DNA from 4 places in the Erwinia sp. AnSW2-5 genome. Region 2 is predicted to be linked to each of the others. Evidence: riboswitches for the same ligand, from Rfam matches in the RefSeq annotation. Region 2 holds a riboswitch; each other region holds the start of a gene.

Region 1 (4,176 bases), on a different contig from region 2:
GACGCAGTGCCGCCAGCGCCGCCGATAGCGAACAGCCCGTACCGTGCGTATTGCGCGTATGAATACGAGGCGCAGTAAACCGCTGCTCCCGCTGGCGGGTAAATAGCCAGTCCGGGCTTTCCGATTCGCTGAGATGCCCGCCCTTCATCAGTACCGCCTGGCAACCCAGCGCCAGCAGCGCCCTGCCCTGTTCACGCATCTCAACCTCATCGCGCGCCGGATCGCAGCCCAGCAGCGCGGCAGCTTCCGGCAGATTAGGCGTAATCAGGGAGACCTGCGGTAACAGACATTCGCGCAGGGTGGCGACCGCCTCAGCGGAGAGCAGCGGATCGCCGCTTTTTGCCAGCATCACCGTATCCAGCACCACCCAGGGCACCAGGGTGTGTTTCAGCCGTTCAGCCACCACCTCAACGATGGCGCTCTCGGCGAGCATGCCAATTTTGATGGTATCGATGCGCACATCCGACAGCACGGAATCCAGCTGCGCAGCAACGAACGCCGGTTCAATGCGATAGACCGACTGCACGCCCGTGGTATTCTGTGCCACCAGCGCGGTGATCACGCTGGTGCCATAAGCCCCCAGCGCAGAGAAGGCTTTCAGGTCGGCCTGGATCCCGGCGCCACCGCTCGGGTCCGTCCCGGCAATGGTCATGGCGTTAACCCGTTTCATACCCGCGCCTCCGGGTTCAGTTGATACAGTGCATCGAGGAACGCGGGGATAAAGCTACCCGGTCCCTGCGCTGCGGCGGCTGCGCGCTCTCCCGCCAGCGCCACCACGCGGCAAGCGCTGGCGACATGCACCAGGCGGTCACCCGGCAGCGCGGCAAACCCGGCCACCACCGCGGACAACGCACAACCGGTGCCGACCACGCGGGTCATCAGCGGGGACCCGCCGCTGACGCTGAGCGTGCGCACGCCATCGGTGACAAAATCCACGTCTCCGGTCACGGCCACCACCGCGCCCGTTTCAGCCGCCAGTACTTCGGCTGCCTGCAATGCCGCCGTTGACGCATGCTGGCTGTCAACGCCGCGCCCGCTGACCGCCTGTTTTGCCAGTGCCATAATTTCCGACGCATTGCCGCGTATCGCAGCAGGTTTCAGTAGCAGGAGTTGATGACAGAAGGTGGTACGGAAATCCAGAGCACCAACCGCCACCGGATCTAATGTCCAGCCCCGTCCGGCGGCATTAGCCGACTGAACGGCGGCCAGCATCGCCTCACTGCGGCTGCGGGTCAGCGTACCGACGTTCACCAGCAGCGCATCGGCAATGGCACTGAACTGCACGGCTTCGTCTGCATCGATCACCATCGCCGGGGAAGCCCCCAGCGCCAGCAGCACGTTGGCGGTAAAGGTCTGTACCACGTCGTTGGTCATACAGTGGATCAGGGGGGATTGCTGTTGAAACAGCGTCAGGGAATGGGCAACATCAGCGTGGCTCAGGTGTTCAGGTTGGATCATGTTTGCTCCCAACCGGCGATCAAGAAGGCGATGCCGGTCGGGCATCTGACTTCCCTACGCTGGCATTATCCAGTTCAGGTTATGCGGGTTTGTCTCAGCCGGTTCCGGTTAAGGAAGGGCACCCCGAGTCATTAATCGTTTTTTGTTCTCAGTTATGCACTGAGAGAGCGACAGAATAAGGGAGCAGCAGCGGGGTTGTAAACTCATTTGCCCACCCTAGCCCTGCTCCGACACTAACAGCGCCAGGGTATCCGGCTCCAGCGCTTTGAAGATATGTTCGCGATCGGCGGGATAACAGATGTAATCGCCAGGTTCCAGCGTTTCAGGGGACTCTTTCGGTCCCACCAGCGCCCGCCCCTGGGTGACAATAATATGCTCCACAGATCCAGCAAGATGCGGCTGCGACAGGCGCTCAGTACCCGGCTCGGCCATTAACAGATAGATATCACGGCGTGCGCCCGGCGGGCAGCTGGCCAGCAGGATCGCCTGATAGTCCGCTTCTCCGGCTGAGACCTTCATCCCTTCCCCGCGCCGTATCACCTGGGTCTGATTACCTGCCGGTTCGAGCAATTTCGCAAACGGAATATTTAAGGCCACGCACAGCGCCCATAACGTTTCCAGGCTGGGGTTGCCGTTGCCCGCTTCCAGCTGCGAAAGCGTTGATTTGGCGATATTTGCTCGTCTGGCGACTTCAGCCAGCGAAAGCCCGGCCAGCGTGCGTTCCCGAATCAAACTGTGTGCAATTATCGCAATGGGCTGTGTCATCTCTCACCTGGTCGTTCGTTAAAACGAACGAAACGTTCGTGTTGACCCAAGTTTACTCTGCGTTCATTATAATGGCAATTTTGTTCGCCATGGTAAAACGCTTATGATTGCCCGTCATTTTCCATCGCTCAGTGCGGATACGCGCAAAGCCATTTATCTGATCTGCCTGGCGGTTGGCGTGGTCGGCATCTCTTATGGCTCTCTGGCAACCGCCTATGGCTTCCCGCTGTGGGTGCCGCTGTTCTCCAGCCTGTTTGTGCTGGCGGGGGCTTCCGAGTTTATGTTTATTGCCATCATCGCTGGCGGCGGAAATCCACTGGCGGCTGCCGTGGCCGGGCTGCTGGTTAACGCGCGGCACTTTCCTTTTGGCATTGCGGTGCGCGATCTGGTCGGCTCGCGCCTGTCTTCGCTGCTCGGGTGCCATATTATGAATGACGAAAGTGTGGTGTTTGGTCTGTCACAATCCAGCGCGCAGCAGCGCAAAGCCGCCTTCTGGCTGTGTGGCCTCGGCGTGGCCTTTGTCTGGCCGATGGGGGCGCTGCTGGGCAGCGTGATGGGGAAGTTTCTGCCCAATACGCAGGCCATCGGGCTTGATGCGGTGTTTCCCGCCATCATCCTGACGCTGGTGCTTCCGGCACTGAAATCGCGCATCACATTGACGCGCGCCTCCTGCGGTGCCGCGCTGTCGCTGCTGACGGTTCCCTTTACACCTGTTGGGTTACCCGTGCTGTTCTCCCTGGCAGGCCTGCTGGCGAGGAGGAAATAATGCCAGACACCACACTGATTATCGGCGGTATTGTGATGCTGGCCGCAGGCACCTGGCTGATGCGATTTGCCGGGGCCACGCTGGGTAACCGTATGGCGCTGTCTGAAAATGCGCGCAAGCTCTTGTCCGATGCGGCCACCACGCTGCTGTTTGCGGTGGCGCTGGGAAACACCTTTTACGAAGGTGTCCAGTTTGCGGGCATCGCACGGGTGGCCGGTGTGGCTGTGGCGCTACTGCTCGCCTGGCGTCAAACCCCGCTGATCCTGGTGATCCTCGCTGCGGCACTGGTGACCGCCCTGTTGCGCTTAGCCGGGATCCCCTGACGCATAACTGTACGTTATTTTATTCATCAAAGATGACGTGTTTGCGATAAACTCGGCGCCGTTGCCACCCGGCGTTTATGTTGCAGGCGTTTCCCCATGAAAAAAGTTTCCCCCATGAATATCCGTCTTTTTACCGAAGCGGATCGACCATTCTTACGCACGCTGTTTCTTGCCTCGCGCAAAGCCAACTGGACCTGGCTGGATGACAGTCAATGGCAGTTAGAGGATTTCGACCGGGTGACGCGGGGCGAGCGCGTGCTGGTGGCGGAAGAAGACGGCCACCGCATCGGATTTGCCGCTGTCCTGGATAACGATAATTTCCTGCACAGCCTGTTTATCGACCCGGACTGGCAGGGCAGCGGCGCAGGCAGTGCATTATTGCAGGCGGTGCAAAACAGCTTTACCTCCACCGGCGCACTCAAATGTCTGGCGGAAAACCTGCAGGCGCAGCTGTTTTATAAAAAGCACGGCTGGCGTGTGGTGGCCGAAGGCGAAAGCGACCAGGGCGAATATCTGCTGATGCACTACGTGCTGTAACGGCAAATACCGCACTCGTCGGCGCCGCGATTGAGCTGACCGGTTCAGCCGGGCTGATCCCACAGGTTTACAGCGCCTGGCTGGCGATTATGGGCTGTACGTTGCTGCGTCTGATTTCACTAAAATACACAATCGGCTTGCCGTCGATTAAACACAACGGATTATAATGGTGTTTTAGCACTGAAAATGGCCGTAGCAGATGACAAGCAGACCCCCTCATGAGCAGGCAGGCGTAAGTGTACGTGCATACGATATGCTGCAATATCTGATGCGTATCGCGCGCGGTGACCGTTCGTTTACCATTCAGGACACCCTGCTTAACCATCG
Region 2 (4,176 bases):
CATTGACCACCAGCTTAACGGACCTTACTGTCCCTATGACCTGACCTTCCTTACCAATCTGCGCTATTTTCTGGCTGGTCAGATCGCCTTCGACAACGCCATTGATTGAAATATTGTTTTCATTGGTTATTTCACCCCGTAATACTGTACCAATAGAGATGAGTGTTTCTTTCGTATTAGTGTCATCATACGAAGGGGGAAGTGGCGGAACATTTTGTTCCAGCTTGACCGGTGAGGATAATTTATCACTGGATTTAGGCTCTGCATTGCGATTGAAATTAAACATTTTTTTAACCGTCCTTGTTTTGTATAGAAAGGGGATGGCTAGCAGCATAATCAGGCATGCCATAACACCCAGAGAGATGAATAAAGTCGTTCTGATTGATAGTACAAAGGCAAGTATACTCATGCCCCAGCAAAACCAGATCCCCCACAGATAACAGTGTTTTTTCGTCTCAGACATTGTATTCACTCACAACGTACGGAACATCATGCAGAAGACTCAAACGCTGACGTCATCATTAAGCTGAAGACGTGATCGAGTCACCTTTATCCAGAAACCATTTCTGGAAAGCAGCACCAAATTAAATAAACGCCAACAGAAAAGAACACCCGTAAGATGAACGGGTGAAAATATCACTCTTTTTTAATAATTTTAATCGAACCACTTTCAATCTGATAAGCGGCCTCGTTTATTGCACGCCATGGTATTTTAATCCCACGAAGATATAAAGTCGTGTTTATTTATATTGTTTGTAATATTCATAGGAATTTATAGCACTCCTGATTCACAGCGCAATGAACCAGGAGAATATATCGCTAAAAAACACTTATTAGAAAAAAATATCCAAAAATGTATTATTCAGCTTCTGCGCGACATATCGCAACGGTGTCTTCAATTAGCCGACGCGCCACCGTTCCTGCCGGCGGTAACTGTGGCAACGCATCATAACGATACCAACCAGCGGACAGCAGTTCTTTAGGGTCAATGTTGATCTCGCCACCCGCATAGTCGGCCATAAACGCCATCATCAGTGACTGGGGGAATGGCCACGGCTGAGAAGAGACATAGCGCAAATTTTTCACACTAATGCTGCTTTCTTCCATCACCTCACGTGCCACCGTTTGCTCAAGGGTTTCCCCCACCTCGACAAAGCCAGCCAATACCGTGAAAATCCCGTTACGATGCCGCGTATGCTGTGCCAGCAGGATCTCTTCGCCCCGGCGGATCGCAACGATGATGCAAGGTGCAATTTGCGGATAGTAACGCTGCCGACAATGCCCGCACAGACATGCCCACTCTGTTTTGCTGTGGTGCATTTCATGGCCACAGTAGCCACACCAGCGGTGTGAACGATAGAATTCTGATAACTGAATACCACGCCCGGCAAGCTGGAACAGGCCCGTCTCTTGATCGAGCAGCTGGCGTAACGATCCCATTTCCTGGGGAAACGTACCGCGGATCAGCCACACCTTTTCGCCCTGCCACTCCCCAATCGGCGCCCCTGATCGCCCTGTCAGACCCAATGAGCCTGCATCACCATGCGGCAGCTCACCTTTTGGTAACCAAATTTTATGTTCCTGGCTGACAACCCACCAGCCAGCGTCTACGCTTAAAATTTCCTGTTCCATCATTTTTCTCATCATCCTCAGCTTAAAGACTGGATTGAGGTCAGACGTTAAAATATAACATTCACGGAGTTGAACATGCTTAACCAGTTAGAAGTCCTCACCGCGCGCGTCGGCGGATGCAGTGAGCTGGTAGACTTCTGCCTGCGCTCACGCAAGCAGTTGCTGGTTACCTATTACCAAATGGCTGGCATTAAGCCTAACAAGGAAACGCTGACGACGCTCGATGAAAACGCGCTGGATACGTTCTGCCAGCATCTGGTGGACTACCTTTCCACTGGCCATTTCACCGTCTACGAACGCTTTATCAAGGAGCTGGAAGGCACAGATCAACTGGCGAAGGCCTCGTTAATCTACCCCTCTTTAAAAGCCAATACCGATCAGATAATGCAGATTTATGATTCGCATCTGGAAACAGCCATTGATGATAATAACTGTGTGGAATTTCAGCGGGTATTATCACAGGTCGGTGAAGCACTGGAGGCTCGATTTACGTTGGAGGATAAATTCATCAAGCTGGCTTTAGAAAAAAACCATGATAATCAGAGCACTGCTAACGCGTGTTCGCTTGCTCGTCCTGCCTGATCCGTTATCAGAATGTGAACTTCTTGTAGTTTCCAAAAAGCCCCTTTATGCTTGAGGGGTTAGGACGAGGCGTACCTTGCCCTTTACAGGATTGAAATACTGGCCTTGTTGCCAGTCAGCCAATCGCCATCTTGTCGGAGTGCCCACAAGGGCTGAGACCGTTAATTCGGGATCCGCGGAACCTGATCAGGTTAGTACCTGCGAAGGGAACAAGAGTAAATCAGCTATTACGGTGTGATACCGTGTTTTTTCACATCGTTCTCATTACTCCCGCCTCCAGGCAAGCAAACTTCCGTTTTATTATCAGGAACTTGCTATGTCTACCGTTGAAAAACCTTTCGTTGGAAAAAAAACTACTCGTCGCGAACAGCGTGCAGAAGCACAGCAGTTTATCGACTCCCTGCAGGGCACCGCCTTTCCCAATTCAAAACGCATTTACCTGACCGGCTCGCAGCCGGATATCCGCGTACCCATGCGTGAAATCCAACTCAGCCCCACTACGGTAGGCGGCAGCCAAGACGAGCCACTGCTGGAAGCGAATGAGCCGATACCCGTCTACGATACCGCCGGCCCTTACGGCGATCCGGCGGCGACGATTGATGTTCACAAAGGGCTGAACCCGCTGCGCAGCAACTGGATCATCCAACGTGGTGATACCGAACAGATTACCGATCTCAGCTCTGCCTACACCCAGCTGCGCCTGGCGGATGAAGGATTGGATCATCTGCGTTTTGACAATGTGCCACGCCCACGTCGGGCGCTGGAAGGCCGCTGTGTCACTCAGATGCACTATGCCAGGCTGGGAGTGATTACCCCGGAAATGGAATACATTGCCCTGCGCGAAAATATGGGGCGGGAGCGAATTCGCGGTGACGTGTTACTGCAACAGCATCCGGGTCATAGCTTTGGCGCACATCTGCCTGACAATATCACTGCCGAGTTCGTTCGCCAGGAAGTGGCCGCAGGCCGCGCCATTATCCCGGCCAATATTAATCACCCGGAATCGGAGCCGATGATTATCGGTCGTAACTTCCTGGTGAAAATTAACGCCAATATCGGCAATTCAGCGGTCAGCTCCTCCATCGAAGAAGAGGTGGAAAAACTGGTGTGGTCAGCGCGCTGGGGAGCCGATACGGTGATGGATCTTTCCACCGGGCGTTATATTCACGAAACCCGCGAGTGGATCCTGCGCAACAGTCCGGTGCCGATTGGTACAGTGCCTATCTACCAGGCACTGGAAAAAGTGAACGGTGTGGCAGAAAATCTTAACTGGGAAATTTTCCGCGACACACTGCTGGAACAGGCTGAACAGGGCGTTGATTACTTTACTATTCATGCCGGTGTGCTGCTGCGCTACGTGCCGATGACGGCCAAACGCCTGACCGGCATCGTTTCGCGCGGCGGGTCAATCATGGCGAAATGGTGCCTGTCTCACCATAAAGAGAGTTTCCTCTATCAGCATTTCCGCGATATCTGTGAGATCTGCGCCGCCTACGATGTGTCGCTGTCGCTGGGCGATGGCCTGCGCCCGGGTTCCATTCAGGATGCCAACGATGAAGCGCAGTTCGCAGAACTGCGCACGCTGGGTGAACTGACCAAAATCGCCTGGGAATATGACGTCCAGGTGATGATTGAAGGCCCTGGGCATGTGCCAATGCAGATGATTCGCGTCAATATGACGGAACAGCTTGAGCACTGTCACGAAGCTCCGTTTTATACGCTGGGACCACTGACGACAGATATTGCCCCGGGTTATGACCATTTTACTTCCGGTATTGGTGCCGCCATGATCGGCTGGTTTGGCTGCGCGATGTTGTGTTACGTGACGCCCAAAGAGCACCTCGGCCTGCCGAACAAAGAGGATGTCAAACAGGGGCTGATTACCTATAAAATCGCCGCCCATGCCGCCGACCTGGCGAAAGGCCATCCCGGAGCGCAGATTCGTGATAACGCCATGTCGAA
Region 3 (4,176 bases), on a different contig from region 2:
AATACCTGCCTGGAATCGCTATGAGGATTTTCACGTTAGTGCAGAAAAGTATTTATCTGCCGCCAGGGAAACCCAGTTATCAGCTGACCTCATAAGCGCGGGGGGGGATAGCCTGAAAAAGGCCACCACCAGATTGATAGAGATGCAGGATGAGTATAACAATCAGCTGATTGCCAGCACGATAATGCTGATTAGTGTCCTTTCCTTGCTGGCCGTCATTATCGGCCTGGTGACGGCCTGGACGATTACACGCAAGATTACGCGCCCGGTGAGTGAAAACCTTGCGCTGGCTCAGCGTATCTCCAGTGGCGATCTGACCGCCCATATTACCCCGACCTCAAAAGATGAGCTGGGTGAGCTGACGGAAACCATGGAGGTGATGAACACACAGTTATGCGATATGATCTCTGGCATACGTGAAAGTGTCAGCCACTTAGCCAGTGCTTCCTCACAGATTGCGGCAGGTAATACGGATTTAGCCTCCAGAACGGAGCAACAGTCCGCTGCCGTAGTAGAAACCGCCGCCAGCATGGAAGAACTAACCTCAACGGTGCATCTCAACGCAGAGAATACTTTGCAGGCCAGCAAAATTGCTGCCAGCGCCAGCAATCATGCCAGTAAAGGAGGGCAGATCGTCAGTGAGGTTATCAGCACCATGAATGGTATTGCCGCCAGCTCACAGGAAATTACTGAAATTATCAGTGTGATTAACGGCATTGCTTTCCAGACCAATATCCTGGCGTTGAATGCCGCCGTCGAAGCCGCCAGAGCCGGTGAGCAGGGACGAGGTTTTGCCGTGGTGGCCGGTGAAGTCAGAACGCTGGCGCAGCGCAGTGCGGATGCGGCAAAACAGATAGCATCACTGATCAACGAGTCCGTCACGCGTATCAGCATTGGCACTGATTTGGTCAGCAAAGCGGGTGAAAGCATGGAAGATATCGTCACTTCCGTCAGTCATGTCAGCCAGATTATGGATGAGATTTCTACCGCCTCGAACGAACAACGTCAGGGCATAGAACAGATCAGCGTCGCGATAACAGAGATGGACTCAACCACCCAAAAGAACACCTCTCTGGTTCAGGAATCCTCCGCCGCAGCCCTTTCTCTTGAGCGGCAGGCGCAGAAGCTGAGTGAAATGGTTGCCATCTTTAAGATCAACGCCAGCGCGGTGCATAATGGGCAGGTCGTTGTCGAAACGGAAAGTGAAAGGCACCTCCTCACTCCGGCCAAAAAAACTAAAGCCGCTGAGGAAGAGTGGATAGCGTTTTAACGCTGACTGGCAGAGAGCATAAACAAGGCTCACCCGGATAATGGGTGAGCCTTTTCATTTCATTGCCCGACTATTCGCGCCAGCCCAGGCCCGGTGCTACATGCTTGAGGATCGCCTCAATAGTGTGCGCACAGTAATCCACGCCCAACTGGTTCGGCACGGTTAACACTAGCGTGTCGGCTTCAGCAATCGCTTCATCCTGCGCCAGTTGCTTGATCAGCTGGTCCGGCTCGGCGGCATAGCTGCGGCCAAAGATGGCGCGGGTTTTCTCATCGAGGTAACCCACTTTGTCCCCTTCTTTGCCGCTGTTGCCAAAGTAAGCACGGTCCATATCATTCACCAGCGCAAAAATACTGCGGCTCACCGAAACGCGCGGGGTGCGCGTATGCCCGGCGGCTTTCCAGGCTTCGCGGTAGGCGCGGATCTGAGCCGCCTGCTGGATATGGAAGGGTTCACCGGTTTCATCATCTTTCAGGGTTGAACTTTGCAGGTTCATACCCAGCTTCGCTGCCCAGACGGCGGTGGCATTGGAACCCGCTCCCCACCAGATGCGGTCGCGCAGCCCTTCAGAGAACGGCTCCACGCGCAGCATGCCCGGCGGGTTCGGGAACATCGGCTGCGGGTTCGGTTTGGCAAACCCTTCGCCACGCAGCATATCCAGCAGCACTTCGGTGTGGCGGCGCGCCATATCAGACTCGTTCTCACCTTCCGCTGGCTGGTAGCCAAAATAGCGCCAGCCGTCGATCACCTGCTCAGGGGAACCCCGGCTGATCCCCAGCTGTAAACGCCCACCGGAGATCAGATCCGCAGAACCGGCATCTTCCGCCATATACATCGGGTTCTCGTAGCGCATATCGATCACCCCGGTGCCGATCTCAATACGGCTGGTTTTTGCCCCGACGGCGGCCAGCAGCGGGAACGGTGAGCTTAACTGGCGGGCAAAGTGGTGCACGCGGAAATAGGCACCGTCTGCGCCGAGTTCTTCAGCGGCAACCGCCAGATCAATCGACTGCAACAGCGCATCGGCAGCCGAACGGGTACCGGACTGCGGCGACGGCGTCCAGTGGCCGAAAGAGAGAAATCCAATACTTTTCATGGGGTTTTCCTGTGGGGTGAAACAAATGACGATTGATTAGCAGTATATACCCAAAATAATTCGAGGTGCAGGAAGGCGGCAAGTCCGCAAGTCCCCAGGAGCATAGATGACTATGTGACTGGGGTGAGCGGGTGCAGCCAACGCATCTGCGGCTCGAAGTATGGCGGGTGGATTGTAATGAAAAATGAAATCCCGTATAAAAGAGCCCTCCGAGGGGTGTCCTGTAACGGGCTGAGATGGTGAAAACCGAACCCTTTGAACCTGATCTGGGTCATGCCAGCGAAGGGACGGGTTGGCAGTGACTTCTGCCCTGTTCACACCTCCGCGTGCCCGGATCTCCACTTAAGTGAGGGGATTCAGTGTCTAAAACCATTCAGTCAGTTGATTTCAGCCAGGGTCTGTACGGCCGTTTACGCCAGCAGGCGGGGAACGACTGGCAGGACTATGTTGCGCACCCGTTTATTCAACAACTCTCACGCGGCACATTGCCCGAAAACGCCTTTCGTCGTTATCTGACGCAGGACTATCTGTTCCTGATCCACTTTGCCCGCGCTTATGCGCTGTTGGTAAGCAAGCTGCGCACGCTGCCGGAAATGCGTGCCGCGACCGCCTCGCTGAATGCCATCGTGGCAGAGCTGCCGCTGCATGTCGGTTACTGCGAAAACTGGGGGCTGAGCGAAGCGCAGATGATGCAGGAGCCGGAGGCGGCGGAGACCATGAATTACACCCGTTACGTGCTGGATATCGGTCACTCGGGCGATGCGCTGGATCTGCTGGTGGCGCTGCTGCCGTGCGTGGCGGGTTACGCGGAGATTGGCCTGCGCCTGCTCAATGCCCCTGACACGGTGCTGGAAGGCAGCCCTTACGCGTCGTGGATCCGCAACTACGGCGATCCTGATTATCTGAACGGCGTTCGCGCTGCCCTCAGTTTACTGGAAACCGTCGGTCAGCAGCGCGGTGCCGAAAGCCGCTTCAGCGAACTGTCGGCGATCTTCACCACTGCCACGCGCCTGGAGTCGGCGTTCTGGCAGATGGGGCTGAATGCGGTACAAAGCGCATGAACCCTCCCGGCATTGAGGTGCGCGATCTGACGCTGTGCTTCGGCCCGCGCCAGATTTTCGACCGCCTCAGTTTTGATATCCCGGCCGGGCGCTTTGTTGCCCTGCTGGGGACCAGCGGCAGCGGCAAGACCAGCCTGCTGAAGATTATCGCCGGGCTGGCAGCACCAACGTCCGGCAGCGTCTGCGGCAGCGATGGTCTGCCACTGCCTGGGCGCATCGCCTATATGGGGCAGAAAGACCTGCTCTATCCGTGGCTGTCGATCAGCGACAACATCACGCTGGGGGCGCGTCTGCGCGGGGAGAAGGTGGATGCCGCCTGGGCCGATTATCTGCTGGAACGCGTCGGGCTGCACGGGCACGGCAACGATCGCCCTGCGGCGCTCTCCGGCGGTATGCGCCAGCGTGCAGCCATTGCCCGCACGCTGTATGAAAGACGCCCCATTGTCCTGATGGATGAGCCGTTCTCCGCGCTGGATACGCTGACGCGGGCAAAAATACAGACGCTGGCCGCCGAACTGCTGGCCGATCACACCGTGTTGCTGATCACCCATGACCCGATGGAAGCCTGCCGTCTGAGTCATCACCTGCTGGTGCTGTCGGGTTATCCTGCCGGGATCGATGACAGTCATACGATTGGTGGCCAGCCGCCCCGCGCCCCGGACGATGCCGACCTGCTGAAAAGCCAGGCCGACCTGTTGCAGCAGCTGCTGAGGGCCGCAGGATGAACGGAAAAATAGCCACCAGCCTGC
Region 4 (4,176 bases), on a different contig from region 2:
AAGCGGAACGGGCGGAAATGCCAGGTGGTGAAATCGCAGTTGATCAGACAACCCAGCGGCGAAGGCGTTAATCCGAGCAGAATACTGAGTGCCATCTGCGCCTGCATGGCACCCAGCGCGGCCACCGCCGGGCCCATCACGCCTGCGGTATTACAGTTCGCCGCGCTGCCCGGCAGCTGCGGAAACACTGCACGATAGCTCGGGGCGGTGCCGCAGAAGCCACCAACGTAGCCCCTGCGCCCGAGGACCGAGGCGCTGACCAGCGGGATCTGGCGCGGCAGACAGGCGTCGGAAAGCAGATAAGTGACGGCAAAATTATCAGCGGCATCGATCGCCAGATCGATGTCGTCCAGTGCTTCGTCCATCATGCTGGCACTCAGCGCCTGCGGTCGTGCATCGACGACACAATCCGGGTTACGTGCATTAAGGGCCAGCTGCGCGCAATCGACTTTGTGCTCCCCGCAGTCCTGCATACGGTACAGCGTCTGGCGGTGCAGGTTGTGCTCTTCCACCCGGTCGCCGTCATATATTCTGATGTAGCCTACCCCGGCCCCGGCCAGCAGCGGCAGCAGGGTGGCACCCAACCCGCCCGCGCCGATCACCAGCACGCGGGCCTTCAGCAGGGCAGATTGCCCTGCCTCGCCGATTTCCGGCAGCATGGATTGTCGTTGATAGCGGTCCATCCGTTATGGCTCCTGTGTGTGAAACTGCGCCATGCCAAAAATCGGCGTGGAGGCGCTGGCCATATCGCGGCGTTCGACCAGGCCTGCATGACAGGCGTCGTGACCGGCGCGGATAGCGGCAGCAAACGCCCCGGCCATACGGACCGGATCCTGCGCTTTGGCCACGGCTGTATTCAGCAGAATGCCGTCAAACCCCATCTCCATTGCCTGTGCGGCCTGGCTGGGCGCGCCGATCCCGGCATCGATAATCAGCGGAATGTCTTTAAACCAGGCGCGCATTGAACGCAGCCCTTCGATATTGCGCAGCCCCTGGCCGGAACCAATCGGTGCGCCCCAGGGCATCAGCAGTTCACAGCCTGCTTCGATCAGCTTCTCGCCGAGGATCAGGTCTTCCGTGGTGTAGGGAAACACCTGGAATCCCTCCGCGCAGAGAATGCGGGCCGCTTCCACCAGGGCAAAGGGATCGGGTTGCAGCGTATCCGCGTGACCAATCACCTCCAGCTTTATCCAGCGGGTGTTAAACACTTCACGCGCCATATGCGCCGTGGTCACGGCTTCTTTAACGCTGTGGCAGCCTGCGGTATTGGGCAGGACCCGCCTGTTCAGCCCCGTCAGCAGGTCACGGAAGGCGGCGCCCTGCCGCCCTTCACGGCGCAGGCTGACGGTGATGATTTCGCTGCCCGAGGCCTCAATGGCCTGTTGCAGGATCGCCGGAGAGGGATACCCTGCGGTGCCGAGCAGAAAACGTGACTGCGGAATAAAATCGTAAAACATACGTTATCCTCCCTGCATCGGTGATAACACCTCAAGCTCACAGCCTGCGGTCAGTGGCTGTGTTTCATAGCGTGAGCGCGGCACGAATTCGCCGTTAAGGGCGCTGGCCACGCAGCCTGCATCCATCTGCTGTTCATGCAGCAGCTCCGCCAGCGTGCGGGCGGTGGTGTCGATCGGGAGGCCGTTAAGCTGGATTTTCATATCAGGTTTTCCTGCTGCAGTTGCAGCATCAGTTTTTCTGCCATGACGGGGGCAAGAAGAAAGCCGTGGCGATACATGCCATTAAGGGACCAGACGCCGTTCTGGTAGCGAATGGCGGGGAGATTATTGTGATAAGCCGGGCGTAGCCCGGTGCCGCTTTCCAGTATTCGCGCCTCGGCCAGCGCCGGGTGGATAGCCCAGGCGGCACTCAACAGTTCCATCATCGCGCGTGCGCTGATCGGGCTGTTGTCGTCGCTTTCCACCATTGTCGCGCCCAGCATCAAGCGCCCTCCGGCGCGGGGCACCAGATAGCAGGGGAAACGGGGATGCAGCAGACGGATGGGGCGGGAGAACGGCACCTCTTCGCAGTGCAGGATCAGCATCTCACCGCGTACGGCACGCAGTTCAGGCAGATCAGGGGCCGCGTGGATCCCCCGACAGTCAATGACCGTTCCGCCGGGTTGGCCCGAGTGGAAAGGAACACCGCTGCGTTGCAGAGTCATACGCAGCTGGTGCAATGCACTGCGCGGGTCAAGGTGTGCCTCACCGGGAAAGAACAGCCCGCGGGCAAAGCGGCCTTCCAGCGCCGGTTCGAGTGTTGCCGGTTCCACCCACTGATGCGCCCGCGTCATACGCGCAAAGCGGCTGAGTTCGGGAGTATCGCGTGCGGGGGCCACCACCAGGGTACCGTGATGTTCCACTCCCTGGATGCGCGCCGACCACCAGGGTGCGGAACGCTGACCCAGCTCGACCACCTCTTCGGGGGCACTTTCACCTTCGCACCAGGGGGCGAGCATGCCGCCAGCCCAGTGCGATGCCGCACCGTGCTGTTCTGAGGTGATCACTTCAACGGATTGACCCCGTTCAGCGAGTAATGTGGCGACACACAGCCCGGCGACGCCATCACCGATCACCGACCAGCGGCTCATGATGTACCGTTTTCGAAAAGGAAAAAGGGGAATACAGATCGTGTCACGTTAGCCTCTCAATAGATGCGGAGACCCGTGATACAGAGTAAGGAAAAGACGGGGACGATCAGCAGCCAGCCCACGTGGCAGGTACCCTGGCGGCGCGACAGTTGCGCCATCGGGTACGAGTCTTCCTCCGCCAGTATCAACTGGGTCAGGTTCTAAGGGTCGCTAAGCCGCGAAAAATCGCTCATTAGCCTCTCAGTCTCTTCTGGCGAGACTCCCCTGACAGGAACTAGTTGTATTTTACCTGGTGACAATCGTCAAGCGACATGAGGTTTTCGTGCGGAAAAAACCGGGAAAAATGAGACGGTGAAGTTTTTTTTAATTGAATGCTCAATCAATAAAAACTATCATTCCTGTTCTTGTTTACACAAAATTTACTTTCAGGAGGTGATTAGGATCAAAAACACTAACGATTAATCAATATATTACACCTGATAATCACCCTGATGGTTCTCCCAGTGTAATTAGCGGATATACGGCGGATGTTACCCAGTATGCGCTAATGCGCGCTTTGCAGAGCGGACTTCAGGCTATTTTCTTGAGCATTTTTTGCGGAGACATTATGCCGACGACTGAAATACCAGGAAAGCCTCAAAAAGATCGTATTAATCCCGTGGTTTTCTATACCTCAGCAGCACTTATCCTGCTGTTTTCCCTCACGACTATCCTGTTCACGGATTTTTCCGATCGCTGGATCAATCGCACCCTTGACTGGGTATCCAACACCTTCGGCTGGTACTACCTGCTGGCGGCCACACTCTATATCGTGTTCGTCATTTTCATCGCCTGCTCACGCTTTGGCTCCATCAAGCTCGGGCCAGAACAGTCGAAACCTGAATTCAGCCTGATGAGCTGGGCGGCCATGCTGTTCGCCGCCGGCATCGGTATCGATCTGATGTTCTTCTCGGTGGCGGAGCCGGTGACCCAGTATATGATGCCGCCGGAGGGCCAGGGCCAGACGATGGAAGCGGCGCGCCAGGCGATGGTCTGGACATTGTTCCACTACGGCCTGACCGGCTGGTCGATGTATGCCCTGATGGGCATCGCCCTCGGTTACTTCAGTTACCGTTATGGCTTGCCGCTCACCATCCGCTCGGCGCTCTACCCTATTTTTGGTAAACGCATCAACGGACCGATTGGTCATACCGTCGATATCGCCGCCGTACTGGGCACGATCTTTGGTATTGCCACCACGCTGGGTATTGGCGTGGTACAGCTCAACTACGGGCTGAAAGTGCTGTTTGACGTACCGGAAGGGCTGACCGCGCAGGCCGGGCTGATCGTTCTGTCGGTGATCATGGCGACCATTTCCGTGACCTCCGGGGTGAATAAAGGCATTCGCTTCCTGTCGGAACTCAACGTGCTGCTGGCCTTTGGTCTGATCCTGTTTGTGCTGTTCGTCGGCGATACCAGCTTCCTGCTGAATGCGCTGGTGCTGAACGTCGGGGATTATATCAACCGCTTTATGGGGATGACGCTGAACAGTTTCGCTTTTGATCGTCCGACCGAATGGATGAACAACTGGACGCTGTTCTTCTGGGCCT

The links. Region 2 has a riboswitch for thiamine pyrophosphate ahead of thiC (phosphomethylpyrimidine synthase ThiC). Riboswitches for the same ligand answer to the same signal wherever they lie in the genome.
Region 1: it holds a riboswitch for thiamine pyrophosphate, as region 2 does, so the genes downstream of both, thiM (hydroxyethylthiazole kinase) here and thiC (phosphomethylpyrimidine synthase ThiC) in region 2, are expected to answer to the same signal.
Region 3: it holds a riboswitch for thiamine pyrophosphate, as region 2 does, so the genes downstream of both, ACFL9S_RS11575 (TenA family protein) here and thiC (phosphomethylpyrimidine synthase ThiC) in region 2, are expected to answer to the same signal.
Region 4: it holds a riboswitch for thiamine pyrophosphate, as region 2 does, so the genes downstream of both, ACFL9S_RS16325 (FAD-dependent oxidoreductase) here and thiC (phosphomethylpyrimidine synthase ThiC) in region 2, are expected to answer to the same signal.

Annotation. Positions count from the first base shown of each region.
Region 1 covers NZ_JBJGXA010000011.1:254,170-258,345, reverse strand. Annotated here, with positions in the region: gene thiD (bifunctional hydroxymethylpyrimidine kinase/phosphomethylpyrimidine kinase) at 1-670, opposite strand, end outside; gene thiM (hydroxyethylthiazole kinase) at 667-1,458, opposite strand; TPP riboswitch at 1,493-1,594, opposite strand; gene ACFL9S_RS10525 (helix-turn-helix domain-containing protein) at 1,675-2,223, opposite strand; gene ACFL9S_RS10520 (AzlC family ABC transporter permease) at 2,327-2,989, shown strand; gene ACFL9S_RS10515 (AzlD domain-containing protein) at 2,989-3,312, shown strand; gene ACFL9S_RS10510 (GNAT family N-acetyltransferase) at 3,427-3,849, shown strand; gene ACFL9S_RS10505 (hypothetical protein) at 4,049-4,176, shown strand, end outside.
Region 2 covers NZ_JBJGXA010000006.1:7,480-11,655, forward strand. Annotated here, with positions in the region: gene ACFL9S_RS06805 (polymer-forming cytoskeletal protein) at 1-463, opposite strand, end outside; gene nudC (NAD(+) diphosphatase) at 859-1,632, opposite strand; gene rsd (sigma D regulator) at 1,708-2,214, shown strand; TPP riboswitch at 2,340-2,440, shown strand; gene thiC (phosphomethylpyrimidine synthase ThiC) at 2,531-4,176, shown strand, end outside.
Region 3 covers NZ_JBJGXA010000012.1:80,533-84,708, reverse strand. Annotated here, with positions in the region: gene ACFL9S_RS11585 (methyl-accepting chemotaxis protein) at 1-1,270, shown strand, start outside; gene ACFL9S_RS11580 (LLM class flavin-dependent oxidoreductase) at 1,341-2,366, opposite strand; TPP riboswitch at 2,569-2,671, shown strand; gene ACFL9S_RS11575 (TenA family protein) at 2,738-3,427, shown strand; gene ACFL9S_RS11570 (ABC transporter ATP-binding protein) at 3,424-4,152, shown strand; gene ACFL9S_RS11565 (ABC transporter permease) at 4,149-4,176, shown strand, end outside.
Region 4 covers NZ_JBJGXA010000024.1:52,375-56,550, forward strand. Annotated here, with positions in the region: gene ACFL9S_RS16310 (ThiF family adenylyltransferase) at 1-683, opposite strand, end outside; gene ACFL9S_RS16315 (thiazole synthase) at 687-1,457, opposite strand; gene thiS (sulfur carrier protein ThiS) at 1,461-1,658, opposite strand; gene ACFL9S_RS16325 (FAD-dependent oxidoreductase) at 1,655-2,587, opposite strand; TPP riboswitch at 2,741-2,863, opposite strand; gene ACFL9S_RS16330 (choline transporter) at 3,195-4,176, shown strand, end outside.